DNA from 4 places in the Paenibacillus sp. Soil724D2 genome. Region 4 is predicted to be linked to each of the others. Evidence: riboswitches for the same ligand, from Rfam matches in the RefSeq annotation. Region 4 holds a riboswitch; each other region holds the start of a gene.
The links. A riboswitch is a leader RNA that binds a small molecule or an ion and turns the genes downstream of it on or off. The one in region 4 is predicted to bind cyclic di-GMP.

Region 1: another riboswitch for cyclic di-GMP. It lies ahead of ASG85_RS26410 (IPT/TIG domain-containing protein); the one in region 4 lies ahead of ASG85_RS23775 (PilZ domain-containing protein).
Region 2: another riboswitch for cyclic di-GMP. It lies ahead of ASG85_RS15975 (stalk domain-containing protein); the one in region 4 lies ahead of ASG85_RS23775 (PilZ domain-containing protein).
Region 3: another riboswitch for cyclic di-GMP. It lies ahead of ASG85_RS30420 (pyridoxal phosphate-dependent decarboxylase family protein); the one in region 4 lies ahead of ASG85_RS23775 (PilZ domain-containing protein).

What each region holds. Positions count from the first base shown of each region.
Region 1 covers NZ_LMRY01000040.1:97-6,000, forward strand. Annotated here, with positions in the region: partial or broken gene ASG85_RS26410 (IPT/TIG domain-containing protein) at 1-2,005, opposite strand, end outside; cyclic di-GMP riboswitch class I at 2,083-2,173, opposite strand; gene ASG85_RS26415 (hypothetical protein) at 2,299-2,667, opposite strand; gene fliS (flagellar export chaperone FliS) at 2,670-3,053, opposite strand; gene ASG85_RS26425 (flagellar protein FlaG) at 3,063-3,419, opposite strand; gene fliD (flagellar filament capping protein FliD) at 3,471-4,427, opposite strand; gene ASG85_RS26435 (flagellin) at 4,662-5,480, opposite strand; gene csrA (carbon storage regulator CsrA) at 5,643-5,876, opposite strand; gene fliW (flagellar assembly protein FliW) at 5,870-5,904, opposite strand, start outside.
Region 2 covers NZ_LMRY01000015.1:3,153-9,056, forward strand. Annotated here, with positions in the region: gene ASG85_RS15960 (SRPBCC family protein) at 1-299, opposite strand, end outside; gene ASG85_RS15965 (ArsR/SmtB family transcription factor) at 302-643, opposite strand; gene ASG85_RS15970 (3D domain-containing protein) at 1,088-1,777, shown strand; cyclic di-GMP riboswitch class I at 1,974-2,068, shown strand; gene ASG85_RS15975 (stalk domain-containing protein) at 2,140-4,797, shown strand; gene ASG85_RS15980 (S-layer homology domain-containing protein) at 4,954-5,904, shown strand, end outside.
Region 3 covers NZ_LMRY01000056.1:16,115-22,018, forward strand. Annotated here, with positions in the region: gene ASG85_RS30415 (methyl-accepting chemotaxis protein) at 1-1,537, opposite strand, end outside; gene ASG85_RS30420 (pyridoxal phosphate-dependent decarboxylase family protein) at 1,543-3,213, opposite strand; cyclic di-GMP riboswitch class I at 3,307-3,392, opposite strand; gene ASG85_RS30425 (ABC transporter ATP-binding protein) at 4,366-5,904, opposite strand, start outside.
Region 4 covers NZ_LMRY01000031.1:57,951-63,854, forward strand. Annotated here, with positions in the region: gene prmC (peptide chain release factor N(5)-glutamine methyltransferase) at 1-65, opposite strand, end outside; gene prfA (peptide chain release factor 1) at 65-1,141, opposite strand; gene ychF (redox-regulated ATPase YchF) at 1,176-2,276, opposite strand; gene ASG85_RS23775 (PilZ domain-containing protein) at 2,355-3,089, opposite strand; cyclic di-GMP riboswitch class I at 3,192-3,279, opposite strand; gene tadA (tRNA adenosine(34) deaminase TadA) at 3,559-3,996, shown strand; gene ASG85_RS23785 (DUF1697 domain-containing protein) at 4,009-4,551, opposite strand; gene ASG85_RS23790 (DUF1648 domain-containing protein) at 4,585-5,016, opposite strand; tRNA gene ASG85_RS23795 (tRNA-Arg) at 5,049-5,122, shown strand; gene ASG85_RS23800 (MFS transporter) at 5,376-5,904, shown strand, end outside.

The sequences.
Region 1 (5,904 bases), on a different contig from region 4:
TACTCATATAGGTTGTTGCAGCAGGTTTACCGCCAATCATAACCTGTGTTACACCATTCACAAAATTTGTTCCACTTACATAGACCAAATCACCACCAGCAATGAGCCCGGAATTCGGTATAATTGTGGATATTGTAGGCGACGGATACTGAACAGCAGTATAGGTATAGGCTCCTGGTAGCGTGAACAAGGCATTGTTCAAATTAGAAACTGCCACATCAACCGTACCTACGGCATCACCTACTGGAACAATGATTGATAATTTCGTTGTTGACATAAACGTAGTGGAGGCTTGTTTGCCGCCAACAAATACAGTCATACCTGACTTGAAGTTTTTCCCAACAATATAGACTAGGTCACCGCCTGTAATAAGTCCCGTATTCGGTGTAACCGTCGTAATTTCTGGATCCGTCTTTGGAGGTGCATTATACGTAAATCCTCCCGGAACAACAACATTTGTTTCATCTGGATTTGTAAAGGTAATATCAACTGGACCAGGCGTTGTTACCATCGGAGAAGTTACTTTTATATAAGATGGATTAACATAGACTACCGATGCAGGAAGATCACCAAATTGTGCAGTGACTCCTTTCATAAAATAGTTACCTGATACGAACACCAGAGTACCACCATCAATAGGCCCGTTATTCGGCTCTATGTTTGTAACAATCGGGTCAGCTTTGTATTGGTAAGGGGCTGACGCTTGTTGAACATCCGGATTAGATACGGTAACATTGACAACACCTTGGGCTCCGGCGGGAGCAGTTACCGTCAATTGTGTGTCACTTACATATACTACATTAGTCGCCGGCATCGTTCCGAAAAGGACGGTTGCCCCGCTTACAAAGTGATTGCCGTTAATGACCACCGTTTCTCCGCCATTTGGATGACCAATATGTTTGTCCAACGACGTGATTTCCGGAGCTGGAAGCTTTACCTTCACACTAACACTCGAAATGGACTTCGATCGGCTTGCACCTGCATAGTCCTTATAAGTTATAACCGAACTCGCTGTTGAGACTGGGAAAGTACCCGTTTTTGTTTTACTTACCGGACGGATTTTATACGTAAATGAAAGGGTGCTATCCTTTAATTCATTAAAGTCCCAAATTAGCGTATTCCCATTTATGGTCGGTTTAGGGATGTTATTGTCAGCTGATCCCGGAACAATTTCAAAATTCGGATCAACAATGTCCATTACTGTAACATCAAAGGCGCTCGCCAAGCCAATTTCTTTGACAATGGCTGCATATATTTCAGCTAATCCGGTTGAACCAAGCACGAAGTGATGATGTGCTGCCGTTGTGGCCATTTCTTTAAGCAGTATGTTCGGTCCGCTTGTATCAGGATCCTCGCTCGGTTTGAGCAGTGCAATCGTATAGGTTATAATACCTGCATCCTTCGCGTCTTGCGCCTTTTGTTTTGCATACCCATATGGATCGTTCGATGGTTGATTGGCCTCCCCATCCGTCATAATGACGATGACTGGCTGCGCTTCGGGGCGATGATCCACCAGCAAGTTTATGGCTGCTTGAATAGCATCGCCAGTCGCTGTCCCACCATTTGCTTGAATTCCATTTATGTAATTTTTGGCAACGTCTTTATCTGTTGTGAAGGGGATGCTACTGATCATATTGGTTGATGAAAAATCGACAACAGCCACCCTGTGCTTTGTCAAATCCATCAAATCAACGAAACCTTTAGCAGCATTCTTTGCATTCGTCATTTTATCTTCACCGTTATTGTAGGCAGGTGCCATACTTCCCGACTTGTCGATGATAAGTACGACATCGTTCGGAACAACTACATTGACTGGCGGGGTACCCGTGATATTCAATGTAACATCAGCTGTATCCTCCGTTGTAATTATCGTCGGGGAAACAGTTTTGGTTACACTCACATAATCATTTACTGCTGCTGCCGCTTCCGTAGTTCTCAGCATCAATCCACTAAAAATCATGCTAAAGGTCAACATCAAAACTAACCATTGCTTCATTCGTCTCATGATTATTCCTCCATAATATTTGATAATATGCAAACAAAAAACAATAGCAGGTTGCTATTGTTTGTATGACCAAACGAATGGGCAACCTGGCGACCTGATCGTCTAAATTAAGCGATTAGACCCATGGCTTTGCGTCACTATATCACTATAGTTTTGCCATTCTATTCTCATTTTCTATATCCTTGGAACTAATTCCTACGTACTATTTTACTATATTTTCTTATTCTTTTTTTCACAAGTATATCTCTAGTACTTCTTACAACATTTACCTTATTTTTCGACAATTATTTCCATCACCGATTTTTATCAATGAAAAAGCCAACATTCTGCTCTTCTTCATAATGATATAGCTCTCGTGAGACTTTACCAGAGTTGATGCGTTGAAGTTGTCCAACCAGAGACTGCTGGGTCGTTTTGAATCTCTCTATATTGTTTTGTTCCATCACTAAACACGCTCTGAGGTATTGTCTCTCATGTTCAGTAAAAGAACGTCTTTCATCCAACAACGTTTCTTCAATTTTTTGCCTCAGTTCAACCTGTTCATTCTGTAAAGAAAGAAGCAAACTTTCGTTTGCCTCTTCATTTAAATCTAAATGGGAAATTTGACCTGTTGTTTCTCTCAGGTTTTCTAACAAGTGCTCCATTGGAGTCGAATGTCTCATACCTATTTCACCTTCTCCGCATTTTTCAAGCTCTTCAACGCCTCATTCCATGTATCACGCAATTCTGTAAACATCGTGACACAATATTGAGCAGATTCGGAATTAAGCTTGACATTAGCTTCGAACAACTTGCTTTGAAGAAACGTATATAAACTGTTTAAATTGTGGGAAATTTCATATTCCATTTTTAGTGTGGATTGAAGCTCTTCAATTATATTCTGTGCTTTTGTAAAATTTGTATGTTTCCCTGCAAAATCTTGTTTCTCCATACAAGTAATACCCTGTTTAATAAAGAGAATACAACCATTATAAAGCATCAAAGTTAATTCTGCTGGGGAGGACGTCTGAACACGGGTGTTTAAATACTGATTCTGTACGTTAAGCATAGAGCGTCTTCACCTCTTCTCGTCGATGATTGCACCCACAGACAGCTCCTGAAGTTTCTCCACCAGTTCGATAAACCTTTCGGACGGAACCTCACGAACAATTTCTTGGGTATCTTTATTTAAAACTTGTACGATTACTTCACCTGTTGATTGGTGTATTTTATACTTAAACTCATGTGGGGTGCCTTGAAGCGCTTTGTTAGCCTTATCAATTGAATCAAGTAAAGCCTTCTCCCCAACCGTTAATATTTGTGATTTGCTCTTGTCCTTGATTTCAATATATTCTCCGGTTGCCTTAATCGGCTCAGACACATCCTTTGTTAAAGCGGGTAATTGAACCTGGGGGAATTTGGATTGAATTTCCAATAGGTTTCCTCCTTCCATATAACAAACTTTAGGAATATTATTGCAGTATAATTAACCCATTTGACTTTGTAACCAGCTCATTTGGGAATTTCCTTTTGCAATTGCAGTCTCCATGGTACTGAACATTCTATAAAAATGGTCTTCTTTCTTGTTAAGCTTTTCTGTCATATCTGAAATTTTTTGAGCGAGATCATAGTCCTTCTTGCCCAGAGACGTATAAGTGCTAGTATACGATCCATTTGCCGAACCAGCCTTTTTCGAAATCTCCGACATCGTATTTCCAGCATCCTCATAGATCCGCTGTGCGATACCTCGATCTGTACCGGTACCGTGTGCCGTGAACAAATTAATTGCTGCTTGTGGATCCGCATCAATAGCTGCTTTTAATTTAGTTGAATCCATGTACAATTTGCCTGCGGTTGAAGTGTCGTACTTGTTATAAGCACCCGTTGTGACTCCAATATCAACAAGCGATTTATATGTCGACGTAATTCCAGTCACCTCTGTAGTCACGTCGGAACGGAAATCCAAATATGCTTTAGACACTATCGTGTCTCCGCGAAGAGAACCTTTTTTTGCTTTGTCTTCCCAATTTTTTATATCATCATCATTCATTGCCTTCTTTTGGTCGCTTGTTAGTGGTTGAAAGCTTCGCTCTACCGTCTCATCTAACTTGGATTTCAATGCAACGCTTGTGTCGTTATAAGTCGAAATAAAACTGCTTATTTTTGCGTAAATAGCATCTTTATCTGCCTGTGTGAAGGCAGGATTTCCACTACCATCTGTCCCTGATGCTGTTGGCCAGTTGTAGTTATACTGTAATTGCTTGCTCTGTTCACTTAATGGATAAATAGCTGTGTTTATTGCACGGTACGAATCCTGCAGCCACTCATTCTTTGTTTTCTGCTTATTAAGATTATCGATCGGCATATTCTCTGCTTTCATTAGCTTACTAACCATGCCATCAATATCCATACCGGAGGACATACCTGTTATTCGCATAACCATCCTGTTCATCTCCTCATTAATTTATTGTCTACTATATTTATCGTACAAGGAAGGCTCATTTATTAGCTTTATATAAAAAAATTCTATAGTTAGTAAAATTAAAAATAAAACCACGCCCAAGTAATAGAAATCATTACAAGAACTCCATGGGTGAAATCATCATAGCGTTTACGTATTCTAACTTGCACTACAAAAAAGAGACCTTCGATTTGAAGGCCTCTTTTTGTTCTTTGATTAACGGAGCAATTGCAGTACGCCTTGTGGTGCTTGATTAGCTTGTGCCAACATCGCAGTGGAAGCTTGTTGCAGGATATTGAATTTCGTGTAACTCATCATTTCAGAAGCCATGTCGGTGTCACGAATACGGGATTCAGCAGCTTGTAGGTTTTCCGCATTTATACCAACGTTATTGTAGACGTGCTCAAGTTGATTTTGGTACGCACCAAGTGAGGAGCGTGCAGTGTTAACTTTAGTGATTGCTGCATCAACTTGTCCACTTGCTGTAATAGCCGCTGCCGCTGTACCAACACCACTAGCAACACCCAGAGTTGCAGTTGTAACATCAATAGTCGACAAATCCATTACTACTTGGTCAGCAGCGCCACCACCCGTTTGAATCGTAAAGGTTGCACTAGCGGAACCGTCCAGAAGAGTAATACCGTTGAACTTCGTGTTTGCAGCAATGGAGTCGATTGCTGTAGTCAAAGATGTGTATTCAGCATCCATTGCAGTACGGTCGTTCGCGTTGTACGTGTTATTTTGCGCTTGAGTAGCAAGTTCTTTCATGCGCGTCAGCATGTCAGAAACTTCGTTCATCGCACCCTCAGCCGTTTGTACAAGGGAAATACCGTCTTGAGCGTTACGCATCCCTTGGTTCATCCCTTTAATTTGCGAGCGCATTTGTTCGGAAATCGAGAGACCTGCTGCATCGTCTGCCGCACGATTGATGCGGTAGCCGGAAGACAATTTCTCACTGGATTTACCTTGTTGTGCATTGTTAAACGTCAGGTTGCGGTGAGAGTTCATTGCGTTAAGATTGTGATTGATAATCATTTGTAATTCCTCCTTGAATTTGTATTCCACATCCATGTGGATTGTATAGGTCTTTGACCTTACATATATTATTTCGGCTGAATCGATTAGAAAGTTTATAGCAATTTAGTTCTTTATCACTATTTTTTTTACCGTTTCAATATTGATTATATAATTATTTATCTAAACATCCTCTAAATTCAGCATTTTTCTCATATTTTCGATATTTGGAAGCTCTGTAAGCGCTTCTCTATTACTCTGTTGAATAGCCTCGAACACTTCCTTACGATAAATTCTGGTATCGTTAGGAGCATTGATCCCTATTTTTACTTGATCACCTTCTATTGATGTGATAAAGACTTCAATATTCTCGCCTATGAGAATAGACTGACCATTTTTTCTTGTAAGAATTAACATGTTACACCCTCAATTTCTTTCTCGTTAA
Region 2 (5,904 bases), on a different contig from region 4:
GAGAAAGAATTCACGAAGACGAGTTTCTCAGGTGAGTTAATTTCATGGTAGACAAACTTACCCCACATTTCAAAGCCTTCAGCTGATTTCATACTGTAGTGGAAGATGCCACCTGGGCGTAGATCTAAGGTGTGTACGCTTAATTCGAAGCCTGTTGGTCCCCACCAGCGAGCTAAATGTTCAGCCTCAGTCCACGTTTTGAAGACGAGTTCACGTGGTGCATTAAAGGTGCGAGTAAGAACCAATTCGCCTCCGTCTACGGTGGCATTGTAGTTGTTCCCTGCTTTTTCTTGAGTCATGTCTAATCCTCCAAATCAAATTGTTTTTTCTTTTCCTTCTCTAACATTTGCTGCAAATAATCGTCCAAGCGATCAAATCTCTCTTCCCACATGCGGCGGAAAGAGTCTAGCCATCCATCTAGCTCCTTGAGCGACTGAAACTGCAGCTTATAGATTCTTTTATTCGCAGACGGTTGTACCTCGACAAGTTCTGCATCACTAAGCACACGGAGATGCTTGGATACTTGCGGCTGCTGGAGCTCAAGCCGATCCGCTATTTCCCCGACGGTAAGGGGACCGTCACGCAAGAGCTCGACAATGTGCAAGCGGTTTGGCTCGGCAAGAGCACTGAAAGTCTTATTCATAGACATAATATACTCCAGATGGAATATTCCTGTCAAGGAATATTTGTGAACTACTGTATGTTGAAAAGCAAGAAAGACTGCCACACCGGCAGTCTCCTACTTTCACGTTTGTTAGTTTAAGCCAAGATTTGTTTTGTATACTACTGAGCATTCTTATTTCTTTATGGTTTGTTTTTTTTAGCGCTCTGTCCGCCTTGGTTTGCGTTGGTCCCCACATGTTTGTTGATCTGTCCTCCGCCTTCAACTCTTTGAATACGAATATTACCGTTGAAAATGGTGATATAGTAAATCAATAGACCGTTTTTACTAGGTTTATAAGATTTCATAAGAATTGTCCATTATGTCTATCAAATTGAAAAAAATATATACGAGACGTATATAAATCATAGAATTGGACGAATCTAGTAGCTATAACTCTATTATTTTTTAAGAGGAGGAGATACTATGTTTCGTAAAATTCTTTATGTTACTTTGACGCTTCCGTTGCTGCTTTGTTTGTGGCAGGTGCAACCCGCCTATTCGTACCCTGAAAGTGAAGATGGGGGGGAATTACCTCCTACGTATAGTATGGCAAGAAATGCAGCTCCTGTGGAAGAAGCCGCTCAAGCTGAGCTTGTTCAGCCAAGGACGCAATACCAAGTGGACCGCGGAGATACGCTGTTCAAAATTGCACGTGATTTTGGCGTATCCGTAGATGACCTTATCAATTCAAACAATATTCCAAATCCGAACCAGCTAACGATAGGTCAAAGTTTAACGATTCCGAAGAGTGAATCCGAGATTGGTTTACCAAATGGTCAAAAGAAAATTATCAAAAAAGTGTTGAACACAACCCTTACAGCTTATACGGCTGGCGTTGAATCAACAGGTAAAAAGGCATCCCATCCCATGTATGGCATCACATTTAGTGGTCTTAAAGCCAAAGAAGGACGCACGATCGCCGTGGATCCTGCAGTAATCCCTTTAGGTTCTACGGTGTTCATTGACGGCATCGGGATTCGTAAAGCGGAGGATATAGGTTCGGCTATTCGCGGTTCGAGAATTGATGTATTTATGAATGATTTGAGTGACGCTCAAGAATTCGGTGTAAAGAAGAATGTGAAAGTCTATTTGCTAGATAGAGAGAATATTTAAGTCAGAAATTTATCAGGGCAAAGGTCAACCGGGACATCCGGTTGGCCTTTTTTGTGTGATATCACACACTTTGTGCATGTATTTCCTCTTTTTTGTAGAAAAGTGTTGAAATTTGAAAAAACGTGGATTAATATGGAAAACAGTTGGTTCTAATTAACTAGTACGAATGAGTAAAAATACCTAATAACCAAGCAATAATGAACAAAGGCAAATCCATCGAAAGGTGGAGACGCAAAGCCACGGGTCTAAGCCATGAGTCATATCTCATGGGATGATAGCCGGGTTGCTCTATTGAGCTTGGTTTTTTTGTGTTATCTAACATGGAGATTGAGAAGGAGCGAGGGCATGTGGGGTTTATAAGAATGAAATTATGGGTGCTTATCTTGATGGTTGTCATTGGCGCAGGATCGTTAGGCTTGCTGCCAAAAAGCGCCTTCGCGGAGTTATTCACCTCAACGGACAAGCTTACCGAGTACACGCTACCTGAGTCTGAAGCGAAGATCACAGGCAATCAGATGGTGTACTTAGGCAAAGATAATCCTGGTTGGTGGCAGGTGTTCAGCCGCAATTTAGAGACCGGAGAGTTGAAGCAACTTACTGACACCAAGAAGTATAAGCAATACTTATCTGCAGGAGGAGGCTATGCCGTCTATTTGGAGGACCAAAAGCATGTTATGCTTGTCAATCTTCTAACCGGTGAAGTAACCAAGACTGAAATCTCTCCGTATTCCTATGATCAATTTGCCACTGATGGGAAATATGTTGTTTTCTACAAACCGATTGAAGGGATACTCAGGGTTTATAACTTAGAAACAAAAGTAACCTCAGAAATCGGAAAAGGCAGAAGGGCTCTAATTGAAAATGGTATTGTCGTCTATATTAGCGATAAGGGGAGCTTAGAACGCTATAACGCAATGGATGGATTGTCCAGGACATTGTACAAGCCAACAGAAGGTTATATCAGGAATGATAAGAAATTTGCATTTGACGGCAAAAACGTTATCTGGATGCATGCATTTACTTCCAAGCCAGATTATGAGACAAGGATGCTGAATGTCGAGGATATCGACACCGTACCAAAGGTTCTAAGCACCTTCAAGGAATTAGGAGATATTTTCTCGCAAGTATCCATTGGTACTAGTATAGCGGCATGGCCGGAGTTCAAAAATGGAGCTAACCATATTGTCGCTGCCGATCTTTCTTCAAGACAAACTGGCATTGTTGGAGACAATGAAGTCCTCATTGGCATCTATAACGACCAGCTTGTATTGAGAATGAAGGACGAAACCATCCAACTTCGCCGGCTCGAAAAGACAGGTGAAGGTCAGGTAGAAGACACGCTCGTTTCGGCTGTTCCTTATTTCTATAGTGTTCCTACTGGTATCAGGGGAAGTATTGGGAAATTGGGTAATATTAAAAAACTGTCTACACAGGACGATAGCGTAACCGTATACTCACCGAAAGACCCGGAATCTGATTTTTATGAAGCTGTCACAATTGACTTCAAGGATGATAAAGATTTAGCGCTTACCAAAGCACTTAAGCCTGGCCAAAAAATGGTCAGCTACCCGTGGGCTGTGTCCTATGAGTCGAGGGATGACGTCTTGAAGCTCTCGATGACCTATATGAAGGAAAGAGTTCCTGCAGGAGGTCTGAACAAACTGGGGATATATCGACTAGATTCCGGCTTGTGGACTTACATGGGCGCTCTGCTAGAGGAGAATAACACACGGTTATTTACGGACATTTCTCAGTCAGGTGTTTATGCTGTGCTTTACTTCGATGTTCCGAATGAGTTTGTTCGTGATTATTGGATACAGAAGCGAATTGAACTATTAAATGCAGATAAACCGATTCGTGTTTTCTTGGACGGAGAAGAAGTGGTCTTCCATCAGTCCCCTGTACTGAAGGATGGATCAACGACGGTTGAATTTAGACCTATTTTCGAAAAACTGGGTTTAGACATTGAATGGAACGACTCCAAACAAAGTGTAACAGGAACGAGTCAGGGTAAGTCGCTCTCCCTCATATTAGGACAGGATGAAGCGAACGTGAATGGCAGTACTACCTCAATGCCTACCGCTCCTTTTCTAAATCAGGGTTACACCTTCGTACCGCTGCGCTTTGTTGGCGAAGCAACGGGGCGCAAGGTGCTGTGGGATGCTAATCTGAAATCCGTTTATATCTACGATCCTGCAACTGAAGGAAAGCTGTACGGTGACAACGGCGCACTTCTATATGAAGGTCAAGTCAAGAATGGCCAAATGAACGGCAAAGGAAAGCTATACCGCGATAATGGCTCAGTTTGGTACGATGCCGTGTTCCATGATAATGAAGTCGTTGGACCAGGCGTCATCTATTTTTCAGGTAACCAATACGGTCGCGACCGAACAGGTGAAATTGCGATTGCGCAGAAGTTCGAGGACGGTCGTCAGACAGGCTATGTTATCAATATTGACGATAGTAGTTTCGTAGCTTACGAAGGTGAAACTAAATTAGGGGTTTTTCAAGGGAAAGGTAAGTTTTACATCGTAGATAAGCTTGTCTACGATGGCGAGTTTAAAGACAATTTGTATGACGGTTATGGCAAGTATTTTATAAATGGAATTCTTCGATACGAAGGCAATTGGGTTAAGAACATCCCTAATGGATACGGTAAGACTTATGAAAAATCTGAAGACAAGGTTTATCTCTATGAAGAGGGACAATATGCTGACGGAATGCTTAACGGGAAGGGAACTCAATATTATTCATCAGGTGCCAAATATTACGAAGGAAATTTCGTGAAAGGAGGTACGAGCAACGGCACCTACTATTACGAAGATGGAAAATCGTGGATAGAACTCGCGCTTAAAGAAAATGGAACCTATTTCGGGACGATCTATTACAAAAATGGCGAACGTTATGTTGGCGAATATTCCAAAACTTACATGACACGTCATGGCCAAGGAACTACATACGATAAGGATGGTAAAGTAATCTTCCAGGGTAAATATAAGATTGACGTACCCCAGCCTTAAAAATCTACCAAAGCGGCTTGCTTGCATTTGGACTCAATTCCCGCAGCCCGCTTAGTGATTGAAACAGAGAGAATTCACAGTGGATTAACGGCAGGCAAAATAAGCGAATGGCTTTGCGGAGGTTTTTTGTTTTACTAAATTTCTAGGAGGTCCAAGATGGAAAAGTTAGTCTATAAGGTGCAAGTTAAAAAAAAGATAGCTTCTGTTCTTATATTATTCTTACTATTCTTCACAATGAGTAATGTATTTTACCGTTCTACTAGCCATGCATCAGCAACAACTATCAGTAATGTACTGAATAAAAGTGTTATTGACTGGAAGCTCGATGAGTCAGCTGGTTACATTTATGCGATTACAAGCGATACGAATGAGCTGCTGTTTATCCGTACAAGTGATCTTCAGGTTGTTAAACAATTGCCGATAGGTTCCGGCCCATCTGGAATTGCCATGGATAATGGGAAGTTGTACATTCCCTTATCGGGGGCGACGCAAATTAAGGTTGTCGACATCGCCTCACAAGCCATTTCATCGACGATTAACACAGCGGGCGGCCGATCTCCATTTCGTGTAGCTGTTGATGGGACTAAACTTTACTATGTAGTTAAGGACAACTCTAGTTTTATATACGATATTAATTTAACTTCCAATCAAGAGACACAAGTTGACGTATATCCAAATGATTACTATATGGCTGATCTCGTTGTGGATACAACAACTCACACGTTGTATGTGGGCGAAAGTGGTTTAAGTGGTACCGATCTAGCTGCTTATAGTACCCAGACAGACACTTTAATACCTAATAATCAATCTACCTATTATGAAGGCTATGGCTTCTCCTACCCAAACCGTAAAGTTATCCTAGATGGTAACGACGTGTTTTTTGCAGGGCATAAATTAGATAAGAGCAATTTAAAAATCATACATGGGGACTACAAAGATGGTTACTATGAGAATAAACTTTATCATGTAAAAGGCAGCTATGTATTTTCCGATACCGCTGTGTATGATCGAGATAACTTTACGAAAATTACGAACCTGCCTTACACAACAGAAAGAGTACTAATGGATAGTACGGATGCGGTTTATTTATTCAATACGTCAACAAAG
Region 3 (5,904 bases), on a different contig from region 4:
TTTCTGCTCGCTCCAAAGTATGGATCAAATGGTCTGTCCGATTGGAGAAAACAGAAATACCGTTAAAAATAACTTTAAAATTTTCATACGTATCATTAATCCAGCTTTGACCTTGTTCAACGGCTTGATTTCCCTGGACAATGCTCTCCATGACAAGAAGGCTGTCATTTTGGGTACTGGAAACGAGCTCTGTGATTGAGCTTGCGGCTTTCGTGGATTGCTCCGCCAACTTCTTCACTTCACCAGCTACAACGGCAAAGCCTTTCCCCTGTTCTCCAACACGTGCCGCTTCAATGGACGCATTCAGTGCCAGTAGGTTCGTCTGCTGTGCAATTTCGGTGATAATATGGATAATTTCCCCAATTTCCTTCGAGCGGTTTCCCAACTGCTGCGCGGCTTCTTGTGAATGCTTCATCTCTTTTTGAATCACATTCATCTGATGTAATGTCTTCTCAACAAGCTGCTGACCGTCTGCAGATTGTGCACCTACCTTGTGGGCCATTTCCTGCATCTCTTTGACTTCAGATGTTACTTCTGATAATTCCGTATTGATCTCAACGATGGATGAAGTACTCTCTGTAATGGAAGAAACAACTTCAGCAACCCCTTCGTTCATGCTGTTCATGGAAACGGCAACCTGCGCGCTGCTAGAGCTGGATTCGTCCGCAGACTGATACAATTGCGCGCTGGTATTGGTAATAAGGTTGGATGAAGAAAATATTTGGCGGATCAGGGAATCTAAATTCTGACGCATCTCGTTAAAAGCATTTGCCAATTTACCGATCTCATCTACTCGCTGGATTGCGACTTGTGCAGATAAATCTCCGGCAGCAACCTTTTCTGTTACACGCATCAGCTGAATGACCGGTCTCGTCACACTTCGACTTATGAAGAAGGCTATCAGACCGCCTACGACTATAACGATTAAGGTAATCGTAAAGGTTGTCCATAACAATTCTTGCTTCGTTTTGGGAACGACTGAGGCATCTAAATCAATCCCGAGAATTCCGACGTTTTCGCCTTTAACATTTTTGAGGGGAACAAAGACAGATTTATGTATACCAAATTCGTCCTTGTAAATCTCACTGATCGTTAATTTATTTTCTTTGATCGCGCTGTTCATTTCAGGCGTAAAGGGATACTCGGTGCCGAAATCTTCATCAACTCCGGTTAAAATGACGATTTGATCTTTATTCTGAACTTTCTGCAAGACATAAACATTCTCAAGAGAGTCTTGCTTTTTAAATTGTTCAAATTGCTGTTTTATTTTGGTATAAGCCGGTTGATCTTTGCCTGTAATTTCATCTGCATGTTCGGGAATAGAAGTCATATATTTTGAAACATTTTCAATGTTTGTCGTTAATCTTAGAACAAATTGATCCTCAAGCTTCGTTGTTAAACTTTTGCTGGCCAAATAGGAAGAGACGGAGAAGGCTGCGCATACGAATAACAGCAGCAGTAAGATACTGCTCGTCATCTTCACCGCGATTTGTCCTCTGAACCAGTTTATTATTTTATTTGGAGCATGCTTTGCCACTTCAATTACCTCCTGCTTAATAGCGATGTTTCGGAATATTTCTCGTAGACTTGCGCTACAGTTTCCTTCAAATATTGAATAATTTCATGTACATGTTTGGTCTCCGTATAAGGGGAGATGACAAAAATCTTTGTCGCGTAAAGAGCAACAGAACAATCATCCTTCGTTTGAACAAGCAGATGCTTTTTGGTATCGCCAAAAAATATACGATCGCGATGATTCCCAAGCATTTCGAATAAACGCTCGTTAAATTTATTATTCCGTTCAATTTCCTTAAGCGTGCACTTGCCTGAAACTTCTTCTTGAAAATGCGGACTGCCTTCCGGATATATACGAAATAGTGTAATGATGCCAGGGTTGTCGTTATTAACGATTTCAGCATGAGGGATTTCTTGGCGAAGCGCTTCCCGGAAAGCAAGATTAACCTCAACGAACTGAGCCAGCAATTGCTGATACCCTTGAACGCCGAATGCAAGCAGAGCACTGTAAATGCTGATGGAGCTAGCCATGCGCGAGCACTCCAACGTATAACCGGTGTGATACTGTCCGTATCCCCGATGTCCGACATAGGGCGTTTCATCCGGATGCAGATCCATGAGCCTTAAATCGGCGGCATCCTTGACCAGAAATAAGCTTGTCAGGTAAGGGGTTTGCCCCAGCTTTTGAAAATCGAAGCAAAGCGAGTCGGCCAAATGCAAATGCCTCATCTTGCTTTGGATAGAAATTAAAGCCTGAGCGACATCTTTCTTTAATTCGAGTGGATTGGAGATGAAATCATAGTCATTAAAGAAAGCAAAGAACGCACCTAAAGCAGAGTCTGCATGAATATGAGGTCTAAGCAACCCATGATGAACGGCTGCCTTGTCAGACACAGCATAAATTTGCTCCAAATCGTCAATCCCCATGGCATCCGTCGTTCCTGTCGTAGCTACAATGTAAATCGGAATTCCGCCTCGTGCGATCACTTCTTCCATTTTAACTCTCAGATCATTCACATCCATGGAGCTGTCAGCATTCGTGCGAACTCTAATCAATCTATCGCTCCCTATGCCTGATGCCTCCATAGATTTAAACAAGCTGTAGTGAGCGGCTTCGGAACAAAAAGCATACAAGTTGTCGGGAACACCTTTTTGCAATGCGTCCGGAACGAATTTAGCGATCGCTATCCGGAGACCTGAGAATACAGCTCCTTGTCCGCCCCATGTCGTATACCCGCCGCTTTTCAGCGCATCATAGCCTATTAATTTGGACATCATGCTGATGACTCTTACTTCAGCTTCAGCTCCGGCTGGGCCGTATACATCCCATAAATTGTTGCCATTAACCAAAAATGCCGCGATCATGCCCATAATCCCCGGGATGCTTGCCATCGGTAAAATATTCGTTAAAAAATATTTCGTATGATAAGGATGATCATGCAGCAATTTCAATAGCTCTGTATTAACTTCCTCTAGGGGGACGCTGCCATTAGGAATGGAGCTTTCTCGAATTAGATTGTTATAGAAAGTCCCTGTTCGGTTTTTCTCGCCCTTGAGATTGACGCCATCCGGGTTTTTGAGACCATCCACTCCTGTTACTAGTTGTTCAATGAGCCGCAAAACCATTTGTCGCGTTTGTCGGTTTCCATCCTCACTGGGGAATAATTGCTGTACATTTGTTAATCTTTTCTCTCTCATTCATTTCTCTCCTATCGATAGAATTGCTTGACGAAAATGTTCACAAAAAAAAGGAGAAACATAGGCATAAATGCCCTATTCCACCAATTGCTACAATGCAACTGGCTGACATATCCTTGTCGGATGTAGTCCCTCTAGCTTTGCGTCCCTATTTTTCAATAGGTTTGCCGTTATAAAGTTGTAGGTGAAAATTCCCATCTTCGACAATAATCGACAACAAAACTTTACAATTTTATACATTAGTATAGTATAGTAATATAAATAAAACAACACAATTTTCCAGTATTGTTTGTAAAGATATTATATTGTAACTATATTGCTTTTTTAACATTTTCCCTTGGATCGTGGTAAAATAGGTTCGATTGTCTCTTTTCGAGACAGTTATTCCAGTAATAAAAGAAATCTTGTCATGACACGCAAATACGAGGATACAGGGCTTATTTATATCGATAAAGCTAATCCAACTTATGGACGGTGATAACACCGTTCTGGTTAAATGAAGTGGAGAATCTAGGAATCTAGATAAAAAAAAGGGCCTAATGGTTGACGCGCAACATATGATTGCGCCCAAGGCATATGTGTAACCATGCACACTTACTCAATCGTGAATTGTTGTAGATTATACAACAATTTGCAAGCAAATCCACGTTTTCCTCACGAATGTTGCAGAAAATACAACAATTCCTGCCAAAGCAGCCCAAATGCCTATAAATAGGCTGAATTGTTGTACAACATACAACATCTTCAGCCTTCACAGAACAAATCAAGGATAAATGTTGTACGTTATGCAACTTACCCTCCTATTTCCCCGGTTCTCCCATATATCAGCACACAAAACACCCCTTCTTATTACTGGGGTAATCAGGGCGGAAGCTTCACTTACTCCAAAACAAAACAATAATAAAAAAGGGGTAAGCTTCGCTCACCCCAAACCCAAAACATATAAAATCTTATCAGTTGAGAAAACCACTATTGAGACCATTCAAAGGTGAGCGAGTGCGTATAGATGTAGCTTTTATCGCCGATAAGAAAGGGGCCATCGTTACCCTATAACTTATTCTTACTTATGCGGTAAAATGAGCTTCGTCACGACTTCCTAACAAGGAGTCCGACAAAGCTTATTTTCACAACCTCAGTTGCGGCGCATTCATGTTATGAAATAGTTTGTGCAGCATCCATATTCCCCTGTGAATGGAGATATAATTGCTCGTAATAGCCACGAAGCGCAAGTAATTGTGCATGGTTCCCTTCTTCAACAATTTTCCCCTGACTCATCACAATGATGCGGTTAGCATGCATAATGGTCGAGATGCGATGTGCGATAACAAGTGTCGTTCTTCCCTCGGCTACGACCTGCAGCGCGGATTGAATCAACTGCTCCGTTTGGGAGTCCAAATTCGCTGTAGCTTCGTCAAGAATCAGTACTTTCGGCTTGAATACGATAATTCGCGCGAATGAGATCAGTTGTCTCTCTCCTGCGGAAAGCCCGCTTCCTCTCTCTGATATGCGTGTCTCATAACCATCTTTCATTCGTGAAATGAGATTGTCTGCCCCAACCATTCGGCATGCCTCAATAACTTCCTCACGCGTTATAGTTTCATCAAACATCCGAACATTGTCCAAAATACTGCCTGCGTATAAGTACGGTTCCTGCTGTACAAGTCCAACCATTCGGTGTAAATCAGCCTGCGGGATATCCCGCAGATCCGTGCCGTCAATGCGGATACTCCCTTCCTGCACATCATAAAAGCGGCAAAGCAAACTAATCAACGAGCTTTTCCCAGCGCCCGTCGTCCCCACAATACCGATCATTTCACCGGGCTCAATATGAAGCTCTAAATCCTCAATGACAGCTGTATCCTTCAAATAACCAAAATGCACATGGTTGAAATGAATGTCCCCCTTCACGTCGGACAACGAGGGTGACAACATGCCTTCCTTATCCTTTACTTCCGGTTGAATGGCGAATATATTCCAAATTCGATTGACAGACACCGTTGTAGATTGAAGGGTATTCCATTGCTGTGTAATGTTATTAATCGGTTGAAAAAACTGCCGTATATACGTAATGAAAGCATACAAAACTCCGAATTCAATCGTTTTATCGAACACAGCAATACCGCCAATCCAGGTGATAAAAGCTACCGATAAATTCCCTAAAATATCAAAGGAACGATTGAACAAAACATTGGTACGAATTTCTCTCAAATTTGCACGGAAATATCCTAGATTCCGATCAGTGAAGCGATTCATCTGTTCCTTTTCTTGATGAAAAGCTTGAATGAGATGCATCCCGGATAAATTCTCAGCGGCAAAAGCAACCATTTGAGACAGCTGCGTCCTGGAAAGCTGATAGGTTTTGCGCATATATCTGCGAAAGCTTATAGCTATGAGCACAATGATGGGAATCACTATCATGCTGTAAAGCGTTAGCTGCGGGTCCAGATGATACATCAGGACGATGATGAATACGAGTGTCATGCCATCGCGAACCAGACTAAGAAGAACCTGCGTAAAAAACTGATTCAACGTTTCCGTATCACTGGAAACATGCGTAATTAGGCTGCCGCTTGGCGTACGGTCATAGTAAGACATCGACTGCTTAAAGATGTGCTCGAACAAATCCTTGCGTATTTTGGCAACAATGCTTTGGCCGGCAAACTGCAATAAATTATTCTGCAGATAACTGAA
Region 4 (5,904 bases):
AGCTTCCCTAAAAAAGAAGAAGCCTCAACAAAGGCTTCTCTTAAACTCTTAGCAGCAGTCGACATCACATTGCCTGCTCCCCGTTATCCAAAGCATCGGACTGCGCTGCAATCGTGAGCGCCGAAACGATCTCTGCCATATCACCATTCAACACTGTTTCTAAGCGATGCAAAGTCAAACCAATACGATGATCGGTAATTCGGCTTTGCGGGAAGTTATACGTACGAATCCGCTCGGAACGGTCACCCGTACCAACCTTGCTTTTACGCTCGCCCGCATATTTCGCTTCCTCTTCCTCACGCATTTTATCGGAAATACGTGTACGAAGAACGCGCAGTGCTGACTCTTTATTCGAGTTTTGCGATTTCCCATCCTGACAAGTCGCTACGATACCCGTAGGTACATGCGTCACACGCACAGCGGATTTCGTCGTATTAACCGACTGACCGCCCGCCCCACTGGAACAGAACGTATCAACGCGAATATCCGCATCATGGATGACAATCTCTACATCTTCCGCTTCCGGCATAACCACTACCGTCGACGTTGAGGTATGGATACGCCCACCTGATTCCGTTACAGGAATACGTTGTACGCGGTGCGCCCCACTCTCATACTTCAACTTGCTATAAGCGCCTTTACCGGTGATCATGAAAATAATCTCTTTAAAACCGCCCAAATCGTTCACAGAAGCATCGAGAATCTCCGTTCTCCATCCTTGTGCGTCCGCATAGCGCGTATACATGCGATACAAATCGCCTGCGAACAAAGCAGCTTCGTCGCCGCCTGCCGCACCGCGAATTTCGACGATTACGTTCTTATCATCATTAGGGTCTTTAGGCATCATGAGCATTCTAAGTTGTTCTTCCAACTTGGCAGCTTGCTCGCTAAGCTCATCGATCTCCATTTTGACCATTTCACGCATTTCATCGTCCAGCTTTTCGTTCTGCATCACTTTGGCATCGGCCAGCTGTTCGCTCACACTTTTATATTCGTTATAAGCATCATAAGCTTCTTGAAGATCAGATTGCTCTTTAGAATACTCTCTAAGTTTCTTTGTATCACTCGTAACATCCGGGTCACACAGCAGTTCGCTTAATTTATCATAGCGGTCCACAATGGACTGAAGTCGATCCAACATATCGGATCACTCCTTTCTTTACTTTTTTTATTAATTACACATTAAATCTGAAATGCATGACGTCCCCGTCATTCACCACGTACTCTTTACCTTCGAGACGCACTTGGCCTTTTTCTTTCGCACCATTCATCGACCCTGCAGCTGCCAAATCATTATAAGAAACGACTTCAGCACGAATAAAACCACGTTCGAAATCGGTATGAATAACACCAGCCGCTTGAGGAGCTTTTGTTCCCTTGCGGATTGTCCATGCTCTTACTTCTTGAACCCCAGCTGTGAAATACGTGTACAAGCCAAGTTTTCTATAAGCTGCTTTAATCAATCTATTCAAGCCGGACTCTTGAAGTCCCAACTCTTCGAGGAACATCGCTTTTTCTTCGTCTTCCAGCTCGGCGATTTCGGATTCAACCTTCGCACTGATCGACACCACTTCGTTGTTTTCGCTCTCAGCAAATTCTTTTACAATTTTCACAAAAGGATTTTCATCTGCTGTTGCTACTTCATCTTCACTCACGTTTGCCGCATAAAGCACGGGTTTCATGGTCAATAAATGAAGGTCGCGCACGAGAAGCTTCTCATCTTCGCTAAGATCCAGACTGCGTGCCGGTTTATCTGCATAAAGCGCTTCTTTAATACGCTCTAAACACTCCACTTCAGCAACAACTTTCTTGTCGCCGCCTTTGAGGTTTTTGCGCGAACGCTCGATCTTCTTCTCAACCGACTCAATATCGGCCAAAATTAATTCAAGATTAATCGTTTCGATATCGCCGATTGGATCCACTTTACCGGAAACGTGGGTAATATTATCATCTTCAAAACAACGAACAACATGCACAATGGCATCCACTTCACGAATGTGTGCCAAAAATTTATTTCCAAGCCCTTCGCCTTTGCTCGCACCTTTTACCAAACCCGCAATATCAACGAATTCAAAGGCTGTCGGGACAATGCTCTTAGGCACAACAATCTCTACCAGCTTCTGCAATCTCTCGTCTGGTACTTCAACTACCCCAACATTCGGATCGATCGTACAAAACGGATAATTCGCAGATTCTGCCCCCGCCTGTGTAATTGCATTAAACAATGTCGATTTTCCTACGTTCGGTAGACCGACGATACCTGCTTTCAAAGCCATTGTAGTTACAACTCCTTAATTTTCGAAAATCATCCTTCTTATTATATAGCACTTGGAACGCAAAAAAAAGCCTGAAGGCTATCGATTCGCCGCAGACTTTTTTTCCGTCGCTTTTTTAAATTGCGCTTCCCGCTTCTGTACGAAGTAAGTTTCGATCTGATTCGTAAGGATAAAACCCCTTAAAGCATTGGTTTTTTCCTGCGGAATGTCGATATAACTAGCCCCGTAATAAAAACCATTTTCAACCTTTTCTTTTCTTACAATTTCCATCGAACAAGGCATCGTAAAGCCCAAATCCAGCTCGACTTCAAGTTGGGAATGCTTTTGAACGATCTTATCAATCATAGAATTATCATTAATGGTAAATCCTAAGCCGTTGATGGATATATTTTTGATTGAGATACCAAGCGGGTTTTCAAATTGATGTTTATTTCTTTTATTCATATCCTGAAGTCCGAATAAGAGACCTGTATGTTTCACATCCACACGTGGAAATTCCCGTTTTTCTGCGAATTTCTTCCGATTATCAGGTGGATTAATGACAATGACGGAGCCGAATTCTTTGGCAACAACGGTTGTATTCATCACAAACAAGCCGGATTTGGTATAAACCGTCATTTTCGCTTTATCACCAAGTTGAAAGACATCGTATTCCGGCAATTCCACCTCAATGATGTCTCCGAGAGCATAGGTTAGTACGCCAGTGGCTACGAAATCGTCCTTTCCCAACACAGCCTTGCTATCGATTAGCACATCAGCGTCATACCCCTCCTTACTTCCGTAATATTTCATGACGTTATACCCGTTGGCCATTATAATCAGCACCTCTTCCTTACTCAAGTTATTCCCTATATAAAAATAGACCGCCCCTCATGTAGGAGCAGCCTATTACCTCAATCAAAAAAAGCATCGATTTTCGGTAACCAGGCTGCCATAGTTCCAATGGAACCGTAGACCCTCAGCTTTGCGTCCTTGCTTTTCAACAAGTTTGCCTTTGTCGAACCTTGCTATTCATTTTTAGCTATCACGTACTATATGGTCTAAAAGACCTACTAATATCTATCATTATACCTAGCACAGTTGCTATTATCAACAAAATTCCTTGCATAGCTGATCATTTTGTTGTATGTAATGTTAGAAAGATTAAATATCCACAGCTTTTCAAGTTATCCACAAACCTATCCACAGGTTGTTAACAACGGAATGAATGTTCGATTGTTATGCACATGTGGATAAAAATATATTAGCGAGGTGTCCCCCTGTGGATGAACATATCCCCTGGATGAAAGAAGCCATTCAAGAGGCTCTTAAAGCCGAAGCCATCCGTGAAGTACCGATTGGAGCGGTCGTTGTCCATCAAGGTCAAATCATTGGCCGCGGCTACAATTTGCGTGAAACAACCCTAGATCCTCTCGCTCATGCCGAAATGATCGCCATCAAACAAGCGAGCGAGCATCTGCAAGCCTGGCGGCTTTTGGATTGCCAGCTCTATGTCACCCTTGAGCCTTGCCCGATGTGTGCGGGTGCGATTGTGCAATCGCGGATTCCGCAGGTCATCTACGGCACCATTGATCCGAAGGCTGGCTGCGCCGGAACGCTCATGAATTTGCTGCAGGAGGACCGGTTCAATCACCGTGTCGATGTCGTTAGCGGCGTCTTGCAAGAAGAGTGTTCAACGATGCTGACCCAATTTTTCCGTAAATTACGCGGTAAAGCTTAGAAGTTCCTGCATCTAATTCTTCATAGCCGCTGCCAACTCAGCTAGTTTATTCATCGTATTCCAATTTCGTGTTGTTGCAGTGTCCCCAAGCTTCTGGATATTGCCCGCAAGTTTCGAATCCAGAACACTTTGACGAAATAGAAAATAAATTTCACGCCCCTTGATCTGGAATTCGTCCGCATCACTTATTCCTTTGGACAAGAGGTCGGAGGTTTGCTGCGGAGGATCTTCCGATAGCACAGAAATTTGTATCGTTTCGCCTTCTAATAAAGCATCCACCTCATATGGACAAGTCGCAAGAATCTGCGCCAGCTCCTCTATTGTACGCAAAATGACGGTAGGTGAAACGCCTACGGCTTTGCTAATCTCCTGCTCTATACGCTGGCGCAGCGGTTCTACCGCCTCCTCGGACATGAACAAGACATTTCCGGTCTGCAAATACGTTTGCACCTTAGCAAGTCCCGCCGCTTCAAGTGTCTTTTTCAAATCCGCCATTTTGATTTTGTTCTTTCCTCCTACGTTAATACCACGCAGAAAACCAATATAAACCTTCACTTCGGCAACCTCTTCCTTTGATCAAATTATGCATTACTTCAGTTTAATGGATCGGATGAAAAAGAAAATAACCGTACCCAGAATTAGAAGCAATACAAGGCTAAATATCCACATATTTAAAGCAACACTATTTCCCCTTGCAATTTGGATAAGGGTCCATTCGACATACCCAAAAAACACAACGATCAGCATCTTTAAACAGTTCATGAATAAGCGTGCATTACCATATTGCCAGGTAGCATTTTCATTCGTAATTTTGCAGGGATAATTAAACGTATGGGGATATTTGCTTAAGACAGTTAAACCTATATATAGGGTCACGGTTATCACTGGCAGCAGAATAAGACTGAATTTGTTTCCCCAACCGTCCTCTTTCCCTTGACCGTTAAAATGTATCGGTATTTTTTCTGGTATCAGGATCCAGACATAGGCTAAATATGCGAAGATACACAAAGGTTGCGCCACGAAAGCCTTCGTGCTATCATAATTCTTGCCATGCGCCCGTAGCTCAGCAGGATAGAGCAACAGTTTCCTAAACTGTAGGCCGGATGTTCGAATCATCTCGGGCGCGTATACTTTCAAAAAATCAAAGAAAACGCCAGGTAACGGTTATTAGCCGCTGACCTGGCGTTTATTATTTCAGAATTACACTGCCTATAAATTGGCTCTATTGTTCTGGGCAATGATTGCCGATCTCCGCTCTTTGTCTTATTTTGCAAACATCCAGTCATAGCCTTGCTGCAATCGATGTTCTATAATAAACGATAGATTTATTAGTCTTCATTCCAGTCCAAGAACCTATTCCGAAAGGAGCTCCCACTTCGATGACAAGCATCAAAGCTTCATCCTCCTATCGCATTCCGCTCTTCTGTATCGTCACACTGCTGTTCTGGATGTCGATGTATACGAGCGTTCCCATTATGGCGCCTTACGTAGAGTTCCTTGGCGGGAACCACCAGTTAGCCGGATGGATTGTCGGCATGTACGGGATCTCCCAAATGCTGCTGCGAATTCCCGTAGGTATCATGTCAGACAGGTTCCATAAGAGAAGGCTATTTATTACCTTTGGCCTGCTATTCACGGCTATAACAGGTTTAGGCCTATGGATCACTCATGACTTCACATGGATCCTTATTCTCCGAGCACTGGCAGGAGCAGCCGCGGCAACCTGGGTTGATTTTACCGTATTATTTACGAGTTACTATAAGCATGAAGAGTCAACTAAAGCGATCGGAACGATCTCCTTCTTCAATTCACTTGGGCAGGTTTTCGGTATTCTCGGTGCAGGATGGGCGGCAGATTCCTTCGGCTGGGAGGCCGTTTTCATTTTGGGAGCTGTGCTTGGCTTGCTGG